Regions from separate parts of the Bacillus sp. ISL-47 genome, predicted to be linked through region 2. Evidence: a T-box and tRNA genes for the amino acid it is inferred to sense, from the RefSeq annotation. Region 2 holds a T-box; the other holds one or more tRNA genes.
The links. The T-box of region 2 lies ahead of glyQ (glycine--tRNA ligase subunit alpha). A T-box ahead of a tRNA ligase gene usually reads a tRNA of that ligase, here a tRNA-Gly.
Positions count from the first base shown of each region.

Region 1: it has a tRNA-Gly gene. The T-box ahead of glyQ (glycine--tRNA ligase subunit alpha) is inferred to sense a tRNA for this amino acid. The anticodon was not compared.

Region 1 covers NZ_JAGGQS010000067.1:9,766-20,748, forward strand. The annotation lists gene J7I93_RS21270 (Gfo/Idh/MocA family protein) at 1-636, shown strand, start outside; gene J7I93_RS21275 (Gfo/Idh/MocA family protein) at 646-1,677, shown strand; gene J7I93_RS21280 (sugar phosphate isomerase/epimerase family protein) at 1,697-2,665, shown strand; tRNA gene J7I93_RS21285 (tRNA-Gly) at 2,969-3,042, shown strand; gene J7I93_RS21290 (B3/B4 domain-containing protein) at 3,157-3,825, opposite strand; gene queG (tRNA epoxyqueuosine(34) reductase QueG) at 3,933-5,066, shown strand; gene J7I93_RS21300 (amidase domain-containing protein) at 5,309-6,190, shown strand; gene trmL (tRNA (uridine(34)/cytosine(34)/5-carboxymethylaminomethyluridine(34)-2'-O)-methyltransferase TrmL) at 6,252-6,725, shown strand; gene nfsA (oxygen-insensitive NADPH nitroreductase) at 6,823-7,572, shown strand; gene J7I93_RS21315 (PrkA family serine protein kinase) at 8,107-10,002, shown strand; gene J7I93_RS21320 (hypothetical protein) at 10,298-10,435, opposite strand; gene J7I93_RS21325 (hypothetical protein) at 10,550-10,735, shown strand.
Region 2 covers NZ_JAGGQS010000060.1:9,338-20,320, reverse strand. The annotation lists gene J7I93_RS20125 (PhoH family protein) at 1-105, shown strand, start outside; gene J7I93_RS20120 (HD family phosphohydrolase) at 382-2,574, shown strand; gene ybeY (rRNA maturation RNase YbeY) at 2,571-3,041, shown strand; gene J7I93_RS20110 (diacylglycerol kinase family protein) at 3,019-3,411, shown strand; gene J7I93_RS20105 (cytidine deaminase) at 3,894-4,286, shown strand; gene era (GTPase Era) at 4,279-5,199, shown strand; gene J7I93_RS20095 (YqzL family protein) at 5,360-5,503, shown strand; gene recO (DNA repair protein RecO) at 5,534-6,286, shown strand; T-box leader at 6,363-6,546, shown strand; gene glyQ (glycine--tRNA ligase subunit alpha) at 6,695-7,585, shown strand; gene glyS (glycine--tRNA ligase subunit beta) at 7,578-9,650, shown strand; gene ccpN (transcriptional regulator CcpN) at 9,940-10,572, shown strand; gene J7I93_RS20070 (pyruvate, water dikinase regulatory protein) at 10,604-10,983, shown strand, end outside.

The DNA of each region.
Region 1 (10,983 bases), on a different contig from region 2:
AAAAAAGCAAAAGAACTAATTGAAAGAGGCGAAGCCGGAAAAATCTTCAGCTTCCGAACAGCTTTTGGCCATGGCGGTCCTGAGGGATGGAGTGCGGATGGCAAAGATAGCTGGTTTTTCAAAAAGGATCAGGCTTTCATCGGCGCAATGGGTGACCTTGGCGTTCATAAAACGGATTTGCTTCGCTATGTACTTGGAGAAGAGTTTGCTGAGGTCGGAGCCTTTGTGGAAACAAGTGCAAAGAAAAATGCTGATGTAGAAGACACTGCTGCATGTGTTTTGAAAACAGAAAGCGGTGTGATCGGCACTTTGGCGGCAAGCTGGTCCTATGTTTCCAAGGAAGACAACTCAACGATTATTTATGGAGAGAAAGCGATCTTAAGATTAGAAGATGACCCAATAAATTCTCTTATTGTGCAATATGCGAACGGTGAAACTGTAAAGTATGAACTTGGCGGAATCCAGACAAATGACGAAGGCGGACAAAAGAGTTCAGGCGTCATCGATCATTTTGTGGATTGTATTGTAAATGATCAAGAACCTGCCATTTCAGGTTCAGAAGGAATGAAGTCGCTTGAAGTTATTCTTGCTGCCCTGGAATCCAGCAAGACCAAACAAATCGTCAAAATTAATTGAGGTGCACTTATGAGGAAATTGCGGATAGGGATCATCGGAGCTGGCGGGATTGCCCAATCCAGGCACATTCCTGTCTTTCTGAAATTCTCTGACAGCATAACCATTACGGCTGTATGCGATGTGAATAAAGATACAGCAAAAAGAGCTGCAAGCCAATTCGGTATTGAAAAGTCATTTACAAATTATAAGGACATGTTTAGTGAAACAGATGCAGTGGTCATTTGTACCCCGAATAAGTTTCACTCTGAGATTACAGTTGCTGCACTGGAAGCTGGACAGCATGTACTGTGTGAAAAGCCGATGGCAATGTCATCAGAAGAATGCAAAAAAATGGTTGAAGCAAGGGACATGTCGGGAAAGGTCCTGGCGATTGCTTATCATTACCGATTTATGAAAGAAGCACAGGCTGCAAAAAAACTCATTCTTGCAAATGAAATAGGCCGGCCATTTGTTGCGAGGGCAAGGGCGATGAGAAGACGGAAGGTACCGGGCTGGGGTGTTTTTACGAACAAGGAACTGCAGGGCGGTGGAAGCTTAATTGATTATGGGTGCCATCTTTTGGATCTTTCGCTTTGGCTAATGGGAAATCCAGGAGAAATGGAAGTAATAGGGTCAGCTTATAATACGTTAAGCAAAATGCCTGATCAGGTCAATCTATGGGGCAGCTTTGACCATAAAACCTTTAATGTTGATGACCATGTGACAGCCTACATAAAATTTAAAAATGGTGCATCTCTGATTTTTGAAACTTCCTGGTCAGCCAATATTGAAAGGGATGAAGAAAGTGTCAGCCTTTCAGGAGAGCACGGAGGAATCGATGTGTTTCCATTCAGGATGAATCAATCCAAGCATGGGATGCTCCTCAACACCCTCCCAGAATGGCTGCCTGGGGAGGTAAACTACTCTCTGGCACAAACGCAGAATTTTATTAATGCCTGTATGGGCAGGGAAGAGTTTACAGTTAAACCTGAAGAAGCTTTACAGACAACAAGAATAATCGATGCAATCTATAAAAGCAGTGGAAAAAGAGAAAAATTTTAAGAAGCAGGAGGGGACACTTGTGAAGCTGGGTGTATTTACAGTTTTATTTGCAGAAAAAAACTTTGAGGATATGCTTGATCATGTGAAGGCCGCGGGTCTGAAAACAGTTGAAATCGGAACGGGTGCTTATCCCGGAAATGCTCATTGCAATCTTCAGGAGCTTTTGAAAAGTGAAGACCTTCGTCATGATTATTTGGAAAAAGTTACGTCCAGAGGACTGGAAATCAGCGCATTCAGCTGCCATGGCAACCCTATTTCACCTGATAAAGCTTTTGCAGAGGAATCAGACAGAGTGTTATATGATACCATCAAACTGGCAAGCTTGATGAATGTTCCGGTTGTAAACTGTTTTTCCGGAACAGCAGGTGATGGGGAAGATGCCAAGCATCCGAATTGGCCTGTTGCACCATGGCCGAATGAATATGGAGAGGTATTAATATGGCAATGGGAAGAAAAGCTCATTCCTTACTGGAAAAAAGCCGGCCGGTTTGCCAAGGAGCATAATGTTAAAATTGGGCTCGAGCTCCACGGCGGTTTTCTTGTGCATACACCTTATACGCTTTTGAAATTAAGGGAAGAAACCTGTGAGGCAATCGGGGCTAATCTGGACCCTAGCCACTTATGGTGGCAGGGAATCGATCCTGTTGCAGCCATAAAAATATTGGGGAAAGAAAATGCTATCCACCACTTCCACGCAAAGGACACCTATATTGACCGGGAAAATGTAAATATGTATGGCTTAACGGATATGCAGCCATATGGCAATGTGCAGACAAGAGCGTGGACATTCCGGTCAGTAGGATGCGGACACAGCCTTCAGGAATGGTCAGATATGATGAGTGCTTTACGGACCTTTGGCTATGATTATGCTGTAAGCATTGAACATGAAGATCCGCTTATGTCGATTGAAGAAGGATTTACACGGGCAGTTAAGAATTTGCAATCGATCTTAATTGAAGAGCAGCCGGCTTCCATGTGGTGGGTGTAGACATTTTTAGATGGCTGGGGAGGAAATTAAAAAACCTCTCCGGTGTTTTTTCGACAAATTTCTCGAATAGGGTTGACCCTTTCTGCTGAATTTAGTAAAATTAAATAGTTGATTCGACAAAGTGCTTAATAGTTACCTAATAATGCGGGTGTAGTTTAGTGGTAAAACCTCAGCCACGAGCAACGCATCCATGAATTAACGTCGAGTTGCCTCGACGCATCCGTCTTCTCTGAATCAGCTTGAAGAGGAAGAGGCATGAAAGAACGGGAAAAGAGTTAGTATTTAGGTAATTTAATTTTATACGCGGGTGTAGTTTAGTGGTAAAACCTCAGCCTTCCAAGCTGATGATGAGGGTTCGATTCCCTTCACCCGCTCCATACATAGCCAACGCAGTGTTTCGTTCAAAAAGAACGAGGTATTGCGTTTTTTCATTTTTGGCTACTAACCGGTACCAGGTACCACCCGAATTTTGTCGAAATAAAAGGGTGCTTTTAGCACCCGATTACCTTAAAGTTCCCATCGCCCCCATGGACTTGTGTGTACATATTCATCAATGATTTAACCATTTTCTCAGCTTGCCGGGTTTCAAGTGAAGGGCGCAAATAGACGATTTGGACAGCATTTTTTGTTTGTTCTGTTACTGCTGTCCTTTCAGAGTCGACGAATGGGCTCCCGAATGGGCCCGCTGCATCTTCGCAAATAATTAAATTGGCCAGTGAATTGGGTCTCCCATTTAAACCGTTATATTCTTCGCTATCTTTGCCAAGCCTGATAGATAAATCACCAGTGAGCTTGTCTGCATCATAAACGCCAATCGGAATTTGATATTCCAATGAGAAGAAGTTGTTAATATCAATAGAGCTATTGACCGGCTGCAGGTAGTTCTGCTTTTTAATTCTGCGGTACAGTGCTTCTGCAGAATGCCGGTAGCGGTTAGGGTCCTTTCCGGCTGTCTTGAAAATCTGTCTCCATTCTTTAATGCCCTCCAGATCCGTGACGTTTTTATCCTCTAAATCAAAATAGATAGATTCCTGGAACAGCTGGAGACGACCTTTTACCATTTGCGGAGACTGTCCGACTTCTATATTTGTATATGTAATAATACCGACTTTAAAATGCGGAAATAGTCCGCACAGCTCGGGAGAAATTGTAATTTCCAAGCTTTCCACCTCCAAATTTACTTTAAAATAGTTTATCATAATAAGCGATGTTCCTATAAACAATGACCTTTCAAATATATAAATTTCCATAGAAGGGAGGTTCTAAGATGGACTTTGCACAATTCAAACAGGAAGTAATTGAGTATAGTAAAACAATCGGGATTGATAAAATTGGTTTTACATCGGCGAGCACTTTCGGTGAGATGAAAAACAGGCTAATTCGCCAGCAGGAGCTTCAGTATCAATCAGGATTTGAAGAGCCTGATATAGAGAAGAGAGTCAATCCGGGGCTTTTGGTAGACAAGCCGAAGTCGATCATCTCGATTGCACTTGCCTATCCTTCAAAAATGAGAGTAAGAGTAGTCAGCAAAAAGGGTGAGAGAAGAGGGATCTTTTGCCGGGCTTCGTGGGGCAAAGACTACCACCATGTACTGAGAGACCGCCTCCAAAAGCTTGAAGAATTTATTCAAGCACGGATTCCTGAATCGATCTGCAAATCAATGGTCGATACAGGCGAGCTGGTGGATAGAGCAGTTGCGCAGCGAGCTGGCATTGGCTGGAGCGGGAAAAACTGTTCCATTATTACACCCGAATTTGGTTCGTATGTGTACCTCGGAGAAATGATTACGAACCTTCCGTTTGAACCTGACGAGCCAATGGAGGATAGATGCGGCAGCTGCAATAAATGTGTCGAGGTGTGTCCGACGGGAGCTTTAATCCAGGGCGGGCAGCTGGATGCACAGAAGTGTATTGCTTTTTTAACGCAAACGAAGGGCTTTCTTCCAGACCCTTACAGAGAGAAGCTGGGGAACAGGCTTTATGGCTGTGATACCTGCCAAACGGTTTGCCCTGAAAATAAAGGCAAGGACTTTCATTTTCATGAAGAAATGGAGCCCGATTCGGAAGTTGCCAAACCACTTTTAAGACCGCTGCTTTTCATCAGTAACCGTGAATTTAAGGAAAAGTTCGGACCTGTTTCAGGCTCCTGGAGAGGGAAGAAGCCAATACAGCGAAATGCAATTATTGCTTTGGCCCATTATAAAGATGAAACAGCAATCGGTGACTTGATTAATGTTATGAAATCCGATCCGCGGCCAGTAATCAGGGGAACGGCTGCCTGGGCTCTGGGGAAAATTGGCGGTGAAGAATCTCTTTCTGCCTTGGAACTAGCTTTACAGCAGGAAAAAAATGAAGAAGTTCTTGAAGAAATCGAAAAAGGCTTAAGCTATATCGAACAATGATGAGGAGGGGCTACCTCCTCTTTTTTTTATGTTTTTACCTTGGAAAACCTATGCGCAGAGAAATTTAGTTGTACGCAGAGAAAAAAATTTATGTGCAGACAAAATCGTTCTATGTGCAGAGAAACTACTAAAGAGAGATAGAAAAGCACTTTTATTAGTCAAATGCTGTTTATTTAAGCAAAAATTTAAGCAAGGTCCATTCACCGCCTTCATATGTATTGAGTATGAGAGGAGTGAGGTGCGTGAGAGACCAGCTACAGGAACTTTTAGTTAAAAGAGTGCAGCAATGCGTTTCCCATTCGAGGAATTCAATTCATACTTGCCCTAAAATTGAAAAGAAGAAGGAATCTTTGTCCGGCCGCTCAGGGGAAATTGTTAAAGCCCAGGCCACTGGGAAAGTTACCAGAGTTGGCGAGGAGAAAGATGGAGTTAAGCGGGTTGAATACAATGTCCACTTCAGATACTTAATTAAACATAAGGGCATGCTCTATATGGAAGAGGAAATTGAAGAGCGCATAGCTGAATTTTATAAAGGAGTTTTAGTCGAGGATCAGGAGATAAATCCTTTTGAAGATATCCGGATCGAAGAAGAACAGTTAACCTGCGGGAATGAAGGGGAAGAGGAGAGGCTGGAATATAAATATGACCGGATGAAAGCCGTGCAATATGCAGAAAAATGGTGGAACAGCTATAATCCCGCTTATAAAAAATTCGAGGTGGATTGCACCAATTATATTTCACAGTGCCTGCATGTAGGCGGCGGTCCTATGAGGGGTTATCCAAACCGCGGAAAAGGGTGGTGGATGAGGAGCGAGAACTGGAGCTTCAGCTGGTCGGTAGCCAATTCGATGAGACTGTATCTTCCGGGTTCAAGTGCTGGGTTAAGGGCAAAAGAGGTCTCCAGTCCGGATCAGCTCTTATTGGGAGATGTCATTTGTTATGATTTTCAGGGAGACGGACGATTTGACCATACGACCATTGTAACGGGAAAAGATGCAGTAGGGATGCCCCTTGTCAATGCTCATACTTATAACAGCAGGATGCGTTATTGGGCTTATGAAGACTCAACTGCATACACACCCAACATAAAGTACAAATTTCTCTCTATCACCGATGACAGGTAATTTGTCAGAGGAATTCAAAGTGATATAATAGCATGTAGAGTATAATTTAGAGGTGAAGGAATTGGCATTGCATGTAGTTTTATACCAGCCGGAAATTCCGGCTAACACAGGAAATATTGCCCGCACTTGTGCGGCAACTGATACAATATTGCATTTGATCCGTCCGCTGGGCTTTTCCACTGATGATAAAATGCTAAAGCGTGCCGGATTGGATTATTGGCAGTATGTAAATATTATGTATCATGATTCACTTAATGACTTCTTTAAAAGCAGTGAAGGCGGTGAATACTTCTATTTAACGAAGTACGGCACCAAGCCGCATTCCACATTTGATTACAGTAATGTGGACAAAGATTATTATTTTATTTTTGGCAAGGAGACCACTGGCCTTCCAAAGGATGTTATTGAAAGCAATAAAGATCGTGCATTAAGAATTCCGATGAACGACAATGTCCGTTCACTTAACTTATCAAACACAGCAGCCATTCTTATCTATGAAGCGCTGCGCCAGCAGGAATATTTACATCTAAATTAGAGCTGTCCGAGGCCTGGATTCTGTCAGGCCTTTTCTTTTGGAGAAAACTCTCTTTTCCGGGTAAAATGAAAATGACAAATGGAAAGGATGAGAAGTAATGAATGAAGTTACCAATTTGCTTATGGACCATCGTTCAGTCCGGCATTTTGAAGACAAACCTTTAACTAGGGAACAGATTGAAACCATCGTGCTGTCTGCCCAGGCTGCTTCCACATCAAGCTTTGTACAAGCCTATTCAATAATTGGGGTTACGGATAAAGAAAAGAAAGAAAAGCTGGCGGAACTCGCCAACAATCAAAGCTATGTTGCTGAAAATGGACATTTCTTTGTTTTTTGTGCAGATTTGCATCGTCATGAGGTAATAGGCCAGATGGAAAACAAAGATGTGATACCATCAATCGAAAGCACGGAGAAGTTTATGGTTGCTGTAATAGATGCAGCATTGGCTGCTCAGAATGCTGCTGTTGCTGCCGAATCTATGGGGCTGGGGATCTGCTATATTGGCGGTATCAGAAATAACCTTGTGGGTGTGGCCGATCTTTTAAAAACACCTGAACGCGTCATTCCGCTATTTGGTTTGGCTGTAGGCTATCCTTCTAAAGAGAATGATAAAAAGCCGAGACTGCCTCTTCAGCACATTTATCATGAAAATGAATACAAACAGGATGAGGAGGACTACCGAAAGGAACTTGAAGAATATAATAGAATAATTTCAGAGTATTATGATGAACGGACAGGAGGAAGAAGGACGGACACCTGGACAGGACAAATTGGCGGCATGATGGAAAAACAGACTAGAATGTATATGAAGGATTTTGTTCAAGGGAAGAAAATGGATTTAAGGTAAAACTATAAACCATAGAAAAAAGCTGCTGGATAATCAGCAGCTTATTTGTTGTTTACGCCTGGCTTGTCGTCATATCCAGCAGTGAAGATAGCAGCAAGGAAAGCAACCATTACACCGATAATAATAATTGTACCCATGTATATGTAATCCTCCTTTAACGTATATGTCAATAGGCAGGCATCGAAACGTCCATAAGAGGAAATGCATTCCATGTTATGGAGTTTAGCCAATCCGGCCCTTACGGTCAGTTAAACTTCTTCTTGAATTATAGAAAGGAGTTTTACTGACCGTTAAACTGCGATAAATATAAGCTTATTATAGCCCAAAAAAGGATTGGTGTGAATGAAAAGTGTGGAGTTTTTTTTACAGCTTGGCTGCTGCTGTATATTTTTAAAAAATCCAATGGCCGGCTCTCTCATATAACTTCCCCATAAAAAGAACAAACCAAACTCTCAACAGATTTACGCATGTTCAATTGCCGGGGCGCATAGAGTATATTAATCGTCTCTGATAATGCGACAGGGGGAGGTCCTTATGGATATTCTAAAAAAAATTGAGATGTATCGACATGAAGAGGAAAAGCTTAAATGGGAAGGGACTTTTGGAGAGTATTTAGAAATAATTAAAGAGAAGCCATGGGTTGCCCAGTCAGCACATTCACGGGTATATAACATGATTAAAGATGCCGGTGTAGAAGAAGTGAAGGGGCAAAAACGATATCAGTTTTTCAGCAATCAGCTATTTGGCTTAGAAGAGGCACTTGAAAGACTCGTGGAGGAATATTTCCATCCGGCTGCCAAGCGCCTGGATGTACGAAAAAGGATACTTTTACTTATGGGACCAGTCAGTGGCGGTAAATCAACATTAGTGACAATGTTAAAAAGAGGTTTGGAGCAATATTCCCATTCTGATAGGGGAGCGGTCTATGCTATAAAGGGATGCCCTATGCATGAAGATCCGCTTCATTTAATCCCGCATCATCTCCGCAAGGACTTCCATGATGAATATGGAATCAGAATTGAAGGGAACTTATCGCCATTGAATAGTATGCGTCTGGAACAAGAGTATGGAGGCCGCATAGAGGATGTTATAATTGAGAGAGTTATTTTCTCTGAGGACCGCAGGGTAGGCATTGGAACTTTCAGCCCTTCGGATCCAAAATCTCAGGATATTGCTGATTTAACTGGCAGCATTGACTTTTCAACCATTGCTGAATACGGATCAGAATCTGATCCTCGAGCATATCGCTTCGATGGGGAGCTGAACAAGGCAAACCGCGGTATGATGGAATTCCAGGAAATGCTGAAATGCGATGAGAAATTCTTGTGGCATTTATTATCGCTAACACAGGAAGGCAATTTTAAAGCAGGGCGTTTTGCTTTAATTTCAGCTGATGAGCTTATTGTAGCGCACACGAATGAAACGGAGTACCGTTCGTTTATTTCAAACAAGAAAAATGAAGCACTGCATTCCAGGATAATCGTCATGCCGGTTCCTTATAATCTAAAAGTTTCAGAGGAAGAAAAGATTTACGATAAAATGATTCGCGAAAGTGATGTTGCCAATGTGCATATCGCTCCTCATACCTTGAGAGTTGCAGCAATGTTTACAATCTTAACCCGTATGAAGGATCCGAAAAAAGGCGATATTGATTTAGTGAAGAAGATGCGTTTGTATGATGGAGAAAGCGTAGAAGGCTATAACAGAGCGGACGTGGAGGAATTGAAAAAAGAGCATTCGGATGAGGGCATGAGCGGTATTGATCCGCGTTATGTTATTAACCGCATCTCGTCTACGATTATCCGCAAAAATATTACCAGCATTAATGCGCTTGATGTATTGCGTTCCCTCAAGGAAGGATTGGATCAGCATCCATCCATCACTCCGGAACTTAAAGAAAGATACCTGAACTTTATATCCCTTGCCCGTAAAGAGTATGATGATATTGCCAAAAAAGAAGTTCAGAAAGCGTTTGTCTACTCTTATGAAGAATCTGCGAAAACCCTTATGGAAAATTATCTGGATAATGTTGAGGCATATTGTAATAAAGCGAAGCTGCGCGATCCATTAACAGGCGAGGAAATCTCACCGGATGAAAAGCTTATGCGTTCCATCGAGGAGCAAATTGGCATTTCGGAAAATGCGAAAAAAGCGTTCAGAGAGGAAATCCTTATCCGAATTTCCGCTTATGCCAGAAAAGGGAAACGGTTTGATTATAATTCACATGATCGTCTTCGTGAAGCCATCCAGAAGAAGCTGTTTGCAGACCTAAAGGATGTAGTAAAGATTACAACATCCTCCAAAACACCTGATGAGCAGCAGCTGAAGAAAGTTAATGAGGTTGTAGCAAGATTAATTGATGAGCATGGTTATAACTCAACATCAGCAAATGAATTGCTGCGTTATGTTGGAAGCTTGCTGAATCGATAAATTTTAAGAAGCCTGGCAAAATGCTGCCAGGCTTTTTTTATGCAAATAGAATATTTGGTGGTATTTGAAAATAAATCTAAGAATCTGCAAATAAAATTTGCAAAAATATAGGGAAATCTGCAAATAAGTATTATTGACAGTTCGATTGAGTGTATAAACGAGTGTCATAACGGCCAAAAGAAGTCCTAATTCAGATGAAAAAGCAGTTCAACTTGGAAAACTGCTGTAAAAGCTGCCAAAAGACCGACTTTTTCTTCAAAAACCCAAATAAAAAAGAGGCTGCAGCGCCTCATGATCATTCTTCTTCAGCTTTTACTATGGAAGTGTCTCGTTTCACCTGACATTCGGGACAAACTGGCTTGTTTTCAATATAAGCAGCCCGGTCATATAGGGACAATTCACCGAACCAATCACAGCAAAGGAATTCACTCATAAAATCCCCCCTTTGGTAAAATCATATTTTGGCTTGGCTGTTTTTATGAGAGGCAGCAAAGGAAAAGTTTAAACAAGCCTGATGTGGGGAATATAATCACCAGAGGTGATATTCATGAAGAAGAAAGAATTGGACAAAGATTATACACCGAGAAACAGCTCAATGGCAGAGAATGTTGAAGAGATGAAAAATTTGGGCAATCAGATGGAAAACCTGCGCACCAATAAAGAATTAAAGGAAGATTATGATAAATACCCAGACCCTATACAAAATAAAAAGAAAGATAAAGACCTCCGCTAAAAAGCGGAGGTTTTCTTATTGTAAAATACATAGAACCCACTAAAGGCACTAACCCATTTATAAAAAGGGCTTGTCCAAAAGAGGTTACTAATGTCTTATTGTCAAAATTATTTGTAAATTATTTTGTCTTCTTGCATAAGATAGAGTAATAAACATTTCTTTTGCTGGAGCCTAAAAGGGTTTTGGATGCTGCCAGAATGGCAGGGAAATGAGTCTATGGATAGCAGGCAGACTGCAGATTTAGGGAT
Region 2 (10,983 bases):
GGCGGAGTCAATGGTTTATCATTTGTTCATCTGGAACAAAGTGATGTTGTGCGCCACCCGCTCGTAGCAAAAATTATCCATGCCTATGAAAAAGACAATAGCTAAAGGCCGCCATCCTTGGCGGTTTTTTAATTGGAGTTAAGAGCATTTCCTAACTTCTGAATGCTTTAAAATTTTATGGGCTAGGGTTTGCACTTTTTTATGAAGATTATGGAATTATTTGCTATTAGTGAAAGGTTTAGGTAACCTGTTACTAAATAGACATTTTTCTTGGTGAAACTTAGTAAAAAAACTGTTATGATTTTACATAATTAAATAGTATGCATTGAGTTGCTAATAAAGCTTATCTGGCAGCTTTTAGCCAAGATAGGAGGGGTAATTATGGCAAACCTTCAGCAGAGTATGACTAAAATCAGGAATTTATTAAATATGACTTTTTTTCGGGTGTTGTTATTTCTTCTTTTGGGAATTGTTATGTATTTTTCCATGTATAGCAATGTTAAGCCGGAAAAATTGGATCTTAGTTTGTTCTCTGTTGCTGAACAGACCATCAGATCCCCGATAACTATTGAAGATAAAGCGAGCACAGAGAGAAAGAAAAAAGATGCCGAAAATAATGTTAAGGACATATATGTTGTTAAAAAAGAAATAGCGCAAAACCGGGTCGATTTAGTCACCTCCATTTTTGGATCTGTTTCTGAAGTGAATGAAGAAGTCCAGGAAGAGATGGAAGAAAAGGAGAAAGAGGCTTCTGAATCGGAACAGGAGGGGGCAGAGGCACCGGAGCCATCTGTTCCTTCTTCCAATGAGAAACTGGCAAGGGTAAAAGAAAAATTAACAGAAGATGTTACTAGGGAAGTTTCTGATGGGGTATTTCTGGCATTACTGCAGGCAAAAGAAGGGGAATTGTCAATTGCCAAGGACCTCACGGTAACAGCCATTAATAAGATTATGAATAGTGAGATACCAGCCGAGCAGGTAGAAAATGCTAAAAAGAGGGTCGAGGAAGAACTTCGATTTACCAGTTTAAGTGCGGATTTAAAGCAGGCTGCAATTGAATTGGGGCGTTATGCCATTTATCAAAATCAATTTTATGACCCGGTTGCAACTGAAGAATTGCGCCAGCAGACTGTAGAGAGTGTTGAACCTGTTAAAATTCTTCAGGGCCAGATCATCGTTGAAGAAAATCAGCTGATCAGCAGAGATATTTACAGACAGCTTGAGCTTGTAGGGCTGCTCGACAGTGTTAATTCACTGCAGCCTTTCATCGGATTGTCATTGATCATCGTGATTGTTCTTTCTGCTCTGTACTATTACTTCCATGAATTAAATGTTCAATCCGATGTCAAGCAAAGTTATTTGCTGCTGTTCAGCCTTGTATTTATCTTGTCCATATTGCTTATGAAGGTCATCAGCATCTTTCAGGACTACGATTACTCGGAAATAGGCTACATCTTCCCTGCTGCTATGGGTGCAATGCTGATTAAGATTTTAATCGATGAAAAACTGGCGCTTTACTTTACAATTATAATGGCAATTTGCGGAAGCATTATTTTTAACGAGGGAATAACAGGCACATTCCAGGTTACCGCCGGAATCTATATCATATGCAGTGGTTTAGCCGCAATTCTGTTTTTAAGCAAGCAGAATCGCCGATCTAAAATTTTGCAGGCAGGGATGTTTGTATCAGCAGTAAATGTTGTTGTTATTTTTTCGCTGCTATTTCTAAGAAATGGGCATTATGATACTGTTGAATATGGTTTTTATTTTGTCATAGCTCTTATTTCAGGCATATCCTCCGCAGTCCTTACGATTGGGCTGCTGCCGTATTTTGAAGCAGGCTTTGGCATTTTATCAACCATGAGGCTGATCGAGCTGTCGAATCCCAATCATCCTCTGCTGCGAAAGATTTTGACGGAGTCACCGGGCACTTACCATCATAGTGTGATGGTTGCCAATCTTTCAGAATCGGCCTGTGAAGCAATAGGTGCAAATGGACTTTTGGCAAGGGTTGGCTGCTATTATCACGATATCGGCAAAACGAAGCGCCCGCAATTTTTTATCGAAAACCAGGTTAATATTGAAAACCCTCACGACCGGCTGCCGCCTCAGACCAGCAAAAATATCATCATTGCACATGCTGCAGATGGTGCGGAAATGCTAAGAAAGCATAAGATGCCGAAAGAGATTGTCGATATTGCCGAGCAGCATCATGGGACTACGTTGCTAAAATATTTTTACCATAAAGCAAAACAAACTGGCCTGGAAGTCAAAGAGGAGGATTACCGTTATCCCGGACCGAAAGCTCAATCAAAGGAATCCGCAATTATTGGAATCGCGGATAGTGTGGAGGCTGCAGTTCGATCCATGTCACACCCTACTACTGAACAAATCGAAGGGCTGGTAAGAAATATTATTGCAGACCGGCTCCAGGATGGACAGCTGAATGAATGTGATTTAACCTTAAAAGAACTGGAAGCCGTTTCGCACTCATTTTGTGAAACGTTAAACGGAATATTCCATTCTCGAATAGAATATCCTGAAATGACAAAACAGAAGGTGAAACAAGCATGAGTTTAAGCATTGACTTTTTAGATGAGACAAATGAACTGACGGAAAAAAATATAGCCCAAATAGAAGATTTAATTAACTTTGCTGCTTCAAGAGAAGGAGTGGAAGCGGATAGCGAAGTATCAATTACATTTGTGACCAATGATCGTATTCAAGAGATCAATAGGGAATACCGTGATAAAGATCGGCCGACAGATGTTATTTCCTTTGCTATGGAAGAACTCGGTGAAGGAGAAGTTGAGCTTGTTGGTGCGGATATGCCAAGGGTTTTGGGTGACATTATCATTTCTGTTGCAAAAGCAAAGGAGCAGGCAGAGGAATACGGACACTCTTTTATGCGCGAACTTGGTTTTTTAGCGGTTCATGGCTTCCTTCATCTCCTGGGGTATGATCATGAAAACCATGAGGATGAGGAAAAAATGTTTTCCCGCCAGAAGGATATTTTAGATGAATTCGGGCTCTCGAGGTAGTAAGAAACGTACCCACAGTGTCCTTAAATCCTTTACTTTTGCATTTTCCGGCATCAAATCAGCTGTGAAGAGAGAAAGGAACCTGCAAATACATCTGTTTATTTCCATAGCTGTTATTTTGCTTGGATTAGTTTTTGCTATTTCCTGGATTGAATGGATTATTATTCTTTTCGCCATCGGTGGAATGCTGTCACTTGAATTAATGAATACGGCTGTTGAAAGGGTTGTCGATCTTGCAACTGAAGAGTATCATCCCCTTGCAAAGCAAGCGAAGGATACTGCTGCCGGAGCCGTTTTTATATATGCCTTTTTAAGTGTAATTATTGGAACCATCATTTTTTTGCCTAAAATCATTGCTTATATGAGCTGAACGAAAGCTGTCCTGTTGGGCGGCTTTATTTTTTCTAATTTCGAATCATCAAAGGAAGCTGTTCTGGAACCATCATTTTCTTGTAACAAAATTGTTGTTTCCGGAGTTTGAAAACGCTCACTGAATCCGCTAAAATGACAGAACAGCCTATTTAAATTTAGCCTCTGTTAAACCGCATTATTGATTTTGGCACCCTGTTGATTGGAGTGGAAGGTGCTCGACCCCTGCGGGAGAAGCTTCTTGAAGGAGACCCCGGAAGCGCAAAGCGCTGGGGAGGCTCCTGAAACCGCCCGCGAAGCGAGTACCTGTAACGGAAATCAACAGGCAAGTTAAAGAGCAGAATTTTAAAAGCTGATATATTTTTAGAAAATTCAATTTTTTTATTACGTTTTTGCTACAAACGGTGAAAATGGCGGCAAAATGGTGTAAAATAAAAGGGAGGCTTCAGCCTTCTTACCTGAAAGGAAGAAATAAACGTGAAAATGGATCAACTAATTGAAGAAGCAAAGATAGCAAGAGATAGAGCATATGTACCTTATTCAAAATTTAAAGTAGGAGCGGCGCTTTTAAGTGAAGACGGGCAGGTCTTCCATGGCTGCAATATTGAGAATGCAGCTTACAGCATGTGCAACTGTGCCGAAAGGACTGCTCTGTTCAAAGCATATTCAGATGGAGTTAAAAACTTTTCAGCCATTGCCGTAGTCGCTGACACAGATCGTCCTGTGCCTCCATGCGGTGCTTGCAGGCAGGTAATATCAGAGTTATGCCCCCCAGATATGAAAGTGGTTTTAACAAATTTAAAAGGGGATATAAGTGAATTAACAGTAGAAGAATTATTGCCAGGAGCATTTTCACCGGAGGATCTGCATGAATAACGAGACAACAGCAAAAGGACACAAATCAGGGTTTATTTCCATAATTGGCAGGCCAAACGTTGGAAAGTCAACCTTTTTAAATCGCGTAATCGGACAGAAAATTGCCATTATGAGTGATAAGCCGCAAACGACACGCAATAAAGTCCAAGGTGTCCTGACAACAGATGATGCACAATTTATCTTCATCGATACACCCGGAATCCATAAACCAAAGCACAAGCTGGGAGACTTTATGATGAAAGTTGCCCAAAACACGCTTAAGGAAGTTGATGTCATCCTGTTTATGGTTAATGCCCAGGAAGGTTTCGGCCGCGGTGAAGAATTTATCATTGAAAAATTTCAGTCAGTTCGTACTCCTATTTTCCTTGTTATCAATAAAATTGACCAGGTACATCCGGATGAACTGCTGAAGTTAATTGATTCATACAAGGAGAAGTACGAATTCAGTGAAATTATCCCCATATCTGCTCTTGAGGGAAATAATGTTGAGACACTATTGGGACAGATTAAGAAATATATTCCTGAGGGGCCGCAGTTTTATCCTGCCGACCAGGTGACTGACCACCCTGAAAGATTTATTGTTTCCGAACTGATCAGAGAAAAAGTACTGCACCTTACAAGAGAAGAAATTCCGCACTCGCTAGCCGTAATGATCGATAAGATGGAGCGCCGTGAAGATAAGGATGTCGTTCATGTGATGGCCACCATTATCGTAGAACGTGATTCGCAAAAAGGAATTGTAATCGGAAAGCAGGGAAAAATGCTGAAGGAAGTTGGTAAACGGGCAAGGGTGGATATTGAAAACCTGCTCGGATCAAAAGTCTATCTTGAGCTTTGGGTCAAGGTTCAAAAAGATTGGAGAAACAAAATGTCCCAGCTCCGCGATTTTGGTTTCCGTGAGGATGAGTACTAATTTACCAGCCCTAATTAAAGTATTAACAGTTTTTGGTTAATATGCATGATACTGATTGACAATATTTTCGTCTCATGATTTTACAAAGACAGGCTATGATATAGATAAAGTATTGGGATAAATAAATTGCTAGTTGAATAACGGAAAGGTGGGGTTTTCGATGATGGATTTTACCTGGAAAGTGTTTTCCCAGACAGGTAATATTGACACATATCTTCTCTTCAAGGAGCTAGAAAAGGAAACTCAAGATATACCCGGAAATAACGATGAAGAGCTAGCAGAAGCTGATTTTCCCATCTCATAGGTTTGTCGAAAGACAGGGATGGTGTCAAAGGTGCTTGATAAATGTGAAGGCATCGTCATAAGAACTACTAATTATAGCGAAACAAATAAAATAGTCACCCTATACACCCGTGAGTGGGGAAAGGTTGGTGTGATGGCACGCGGTGCGAAAAAGCCGAACAGCCGCCTAGCTGCTGTCACCCAGCTTTTTACATACGGATACTTTTTAGTGCAAAGAGGAAGCGGATTAGGGACTCTCCAACAAGGAGAAATGGCTGCATCCATGCGTTCCATCAAGGAAGATATTTTTCTGACCGCTTACGCAAGCTATATTGTGGATTTAACCGATAAAAGCACAGAGGACAAAAAACCAAATCCATTTTTATTTGAATTGCTTTACCAGTCCCTGAATTATATAAATGAAGGCTATGACCCGGAAATCATTGCAAACATTTATGAAATGAAGATGCTGAATACTTTGGGATTATATCCTGTTCTTGATCAATGTTCTGTCTGTGGAAGCACTGACGGGCATTTTTCATTTTCTATCCGGGAAAACGGCCTAATTTGCCACCGTTGCCTTGAAAAAGACCCGTATCATTACAAGGTTTCACAGGGGACAATCAAGCTGCTGCGCCTGTTTTACTTTTTTGATTTGTCCAGGCTTGGAAATATCTCTGTCAAGCCGGAAACAAAAGCGGAATTGAAAAAAATCATTTCAGCTTATTACGAAGAATACTCGGGCCTAAACTTAAAAACAAAAAAGTTTCTAAACCAGATGGCCAAGTTTGATGATCTTATGTAATTTAAACGAACCTTAGGTTTAGGTTGCTTGAATATTGACAATCAATAAGGTTTCCGCTATGATTCAAATTAATTAAATAATTGCAGTGAAGGAGAAGAGTACTTAACTCATTCTATAAAAGCGAACCTGGGGCGGTGGAAGCCAGGCATGGAAGGTTGAGGAAGGGCGCTCCAGAGCAATATTGTCTTTTGATATAAAAGAGGCTGCGGCAAAGGCTGCAGCAAATAGGGTGGAACCGCGGGTAAACTCTCGTCCCTATGCCTTGAGCATAGAGACGGGAGTTTTTTTATGTTTAGCTCTATTAAAGCTTATCGTGGATTTTAACAACCGGGAGCGGGAATCAACAGACAAGGTTAATATAGCCAAATGTTTTAATACTAAAATCAGGGAAAAAAGAAGAGGTGTCTTATGAATATTCAAAACATGATATTAACACTCCAAAAACATTGGTCAGCCCAGGGCTGTATCCTAATGCAGGCGTATGATGTGGAAAAAGGCGCAGGTACGATGAGCCCCTATACGTTTTTAAGAGCAATCGGACCAGAGCCATGGAATGTGGCTTATGTAGAGCCTTCACGCCGCCCTGCTGATGGACGTTATGGTGAGAATCCAAATAGGCTTTATCAGCATCACCAATTTCAAGTGATTATGAAGCCTTCTCCGGATAACATCCAGGAGTTATACCTGGATTCATTAAAAGCATTAGGTATTAATCCGCTGGAACATGATATCCGCTTTGTGGAAGATAACTGGGAAAATCCATCCCTTGGCTGTGCTGGCTTAGGATGGGAAGTGTGGCTTGATGGAATGGAAATTACACAATTCACTTATTTCCAGCAGGTGGGCGGATTAGAGTGCAAGCCGGTTTCTGTTGAAATTACATATGGAATTGAAAGGCTTGCATCATACATCCAGGATAAAGAAAATGTGTTTGACCTTGAATGGACAGATGGCTTTACGGTAAGAGATATATTCCTGCAGCCCGAGTTTGAGCATTCAAAATATACGTTTGAAACTTCAGATCCTGATATGCTTTTCAATTTGTTCAATATCTATGAAAAAGAAGCGCACAGGCAAATGGATGAAGGTCTTGTCCATCCAGCATATGATTATGTTTTAAAATGTTCGCACACTTTTAACCTGCTCGATGCCAGAGGAGCTATATCTGTTACAGAAAGAACGGGTTATATAGCCCGCTGCAGAAACCTTGCCAGGAAAGTTGCCAAAACCTTCTATGAAGAGCGAGAGAAGCTTGGTTTCCCAATTTTAAATGCAAAGGAGGAAGGAACCCATGAATAAAAAAGATCTGCTATTGGAAATTGGCCTGGAAGAAATGCCGGCCAGATTTGTGACTAATTCAATGAACCAGCTTTCAGACAAAGTAAGCTCCTGGCTTAAAGAGAAGAAGATTTCATATGAAGAGATAAAAGCCTATTCATCTCCTCGCCGTTTGGCTGTTCTTTTAACTGGCGTAAGTACTGCACAGGAAGACATAAATGAAGAAGCAAAAGGGCCTGCCAAAAAAATTGCATTAAACGAAGATGGCGAATGGTCAAAAGCTGCAATCGGATTCAGCCGCGGACAGGGTGCCTCTGTAGAGGACATCTTCTTTAAAGAAATTAATGGGGTTGAATATGCTCATGTCAACAAATTTATTAAGGGACAGGAAACAGCTGCCCTTCTGCCAGAACTGCAGCAGCTTATTACCTCATTAACATTTCCAAAGAATATGAAATGGGCAGACCAGGAGCTGCGTTTTGTAAGGCCTATTAAATGGCTAGTGGCCTTATTCGGAAACGAAGTCATTCCTTTTGCCATTACGAATGTTCAAACATCGAATTGGACAAGAGGACACCGATTCCTGGGTGAAGAAATTGAGCTCAGCAGTCCGGCTGATTATGAAAAAGCTTTGCTGGCACAATATGTGATTACGAACCCGCAGGAAAGAAAAAATGCCATTCAATCACAGCTGGAAAAGATCGAAGAAGAAAACGGATGGGTTATACCTGTAGACGAGGATTTATTAGAGGAAGTAAATAATCTTGTTGAATACCCTACTGCTTTATATGGCCAATTCGAAGAGGAATTTCTTGAACTTCCCGAAGAAGTTCTGATAACATCCATGAAAGAACATCAGCGTTATTTTCCGGTGAAATCAAAAGATGAAAAGCTGCTTCCTTATTTCGTGACAGTTAGAAATGGGGGACATGAGCACCTGGAGAAAGTGGCTAAAGGAAATGAAAAAGTTCTAAGAGCAAGGCTTGCTGATGCTGCATTCTTCTATAAAGAAGACCAGAAAACGGATATTAATGTTTCATTGGAAAAGCTGAAAAGCATTGTATACCATGAAGAAATCGGAACGCTCGCGGAAAAAGTCGCTCGCGTGCGCCAATTGGCAAATAAATTAAGTGATGAACTCGGTTTCAGTGAAGAGGAAATAGCAGTGGCAGACCGTGCTGCTGAAATAAGCAAATTCGACCTTGTTTCCCATATGGTTTATGAGTTTCCAGAGCTACAGGGATTCATGGGAGAAAAATATGCTCTCCAAAAAGGCGAAAAAGAAGCAGTGGCGCATGCCATCAATGAGCATTATATGCCGCGGAATGCAGAAGATAAAACGCCTTCAGGCAATCCTGGGGCTGTACTGGCCATTGCAGAAAAAATGGACACAATCGTCTCTTCTTTTGCAATTGGCATAATTCCAAGCGGTTCGCAGGATCCTTATGCCCTAAGAAGACAGGCGTCAGGGATCATCCAAACATTACTGGCAAAGAATTGGAATGTTAAGCTTGAAAACCTAATTGATTTATCACTGGAAGCAGTCCTTAATGCGAAGATTGGCAAGAAGACAAAAGAGGAACTTTTTCAGGAATTGGTTTCATTCTTTAAGCTAAGAGTCAAATATATGCTACAGGAAAAAGCAATTCGATATGACTTAATTGACGCTGTTTTAGGAGGAGAAATCGGCTCGGTGCCATCCATTGTAGAAAGAGCTGAAGTCCTTGAGTCCAAAAAGGATTCTGAAGGCTTTAAAGAAAGCATAGAAGCGCTTAGCCGTGTTATTAATATTTCTTCAAAATCCAAAGAAAAGGGCGAAGTCGATAGCAGCTGGTTTGAGAATGAGTTTGAAAAAGCTCTTTTTAATAAATATCTATCAGTGAGTGAAGAATTGCGTAAAGAGGTTTCAGAGGAAGAAGCTTTTAACTTGCTTATAAGCATGAAGCCTGAGATTGACCAATACTTCGAACATACAATGGTTATGGCCGACAACGGGGCAATCAGGACAAACAGACTGAATCAAATGACACTTTTAGCCGAATTAATTATGCAGTTTGCCAATATGAATGAAATTATTGTTAAATAACGAGCTAAAATTTTGCCTTTCATGATGGAATAGGATTAAATTTAAATAAGGAATGGCAGCAGGATGCTGCTGCCAGGTAAAGGAAGAGCCTGTTATATCCTGTGACGGGCTCTTTCATATTTTTGACACAGTGTGCTGGCAATAACTGAATATGTGTGAAACGCATCTTTTCATTTATGGCAAATAGTATATAATAATTATATAAAAGTATAACCTTATTTATATTGAATTCAGAAGGTCTGGCAATGTATACCCTTTAAAATAGACCAGATCTTTCCCATGTTAGGTGGTGAGGAAAATCGAATTAAATAAAAGGCAGGAAAAGATTATTGAAATCGTGAAGGAAAATGGCCCAATCACTGGAGAGAGCATAGCAGAACAATTAAACTTGACCAGGGCGACTTTAAGGCCGGATTTGGCCATTTTGACAATGGCAGGCTATTTGGATGCGCGTCCTCGTGTAGGCTATTTTTATACGGGCAAAACAGGTGCCCAGTTATTAACGGAAAACCTTCAAAAGCTGTATGTAAAGGATTATCAGTCAATTCCGGTTGTGGTCAATGAAAATGTTTCAGTATATGATGCAATTGTTACGATGTTTCTGGAGGACGTAGGCACTTTATTTGTTGTCGACCAGGATTCTTTGCTTGTTGGAGTTTTATCCAGGAAGGATCTTCTTCGTGCAAGTATTGGCAAGCAGGAGCTGAACTCGATTCCTGTGAACATTATTATGACTAGAATGCCAAATATAACGATGTGCGAGAAAGATGATTTACTTATAGAGGTAGCTAAAAAGCTGATCGAAAAGCAAATTGATGCACTGCCGGTAGTAAAGAAGTCTGATAAGGGATTTGAAGTTAACGGCAGAATAACAAAAACCAATTTAACAAAAGCATTCTTGGCCCTTGCGGGGGAGAAATAGATTAATTGTTAGAAGGAGATGGTGTTGAAGAATGGGAAAAATGCCGATCATCTACGTCGTTTCTGACTCAGTTGGGGAAACAGCCGAACTTGTTACAAAGGCTGCCACGAGCCAGTTTAATGGCAGTGATATAACTATCAAGCGGTTTCCGTATGTTGAAGAAAAGGTACATATTGATGAAGTCATTTCTCTTGCTAAGCTGGATAATGGGATGATAGCTTATACGATGGTTAAACCTGATATGAGAAAATATATTAACCAAAGAGCAGCAGAAGAAGGGATTTATGTATTTGATATCGTGGGTCCTTTAATGGATCAAATCCAAAAAGCTTGCGGTGTAACGCCGCTTTTTGAACCGGGCTTGGTCAGAAAGCTTGATGAGGATTACTTTAAAAAGATCGAAGCCATCGA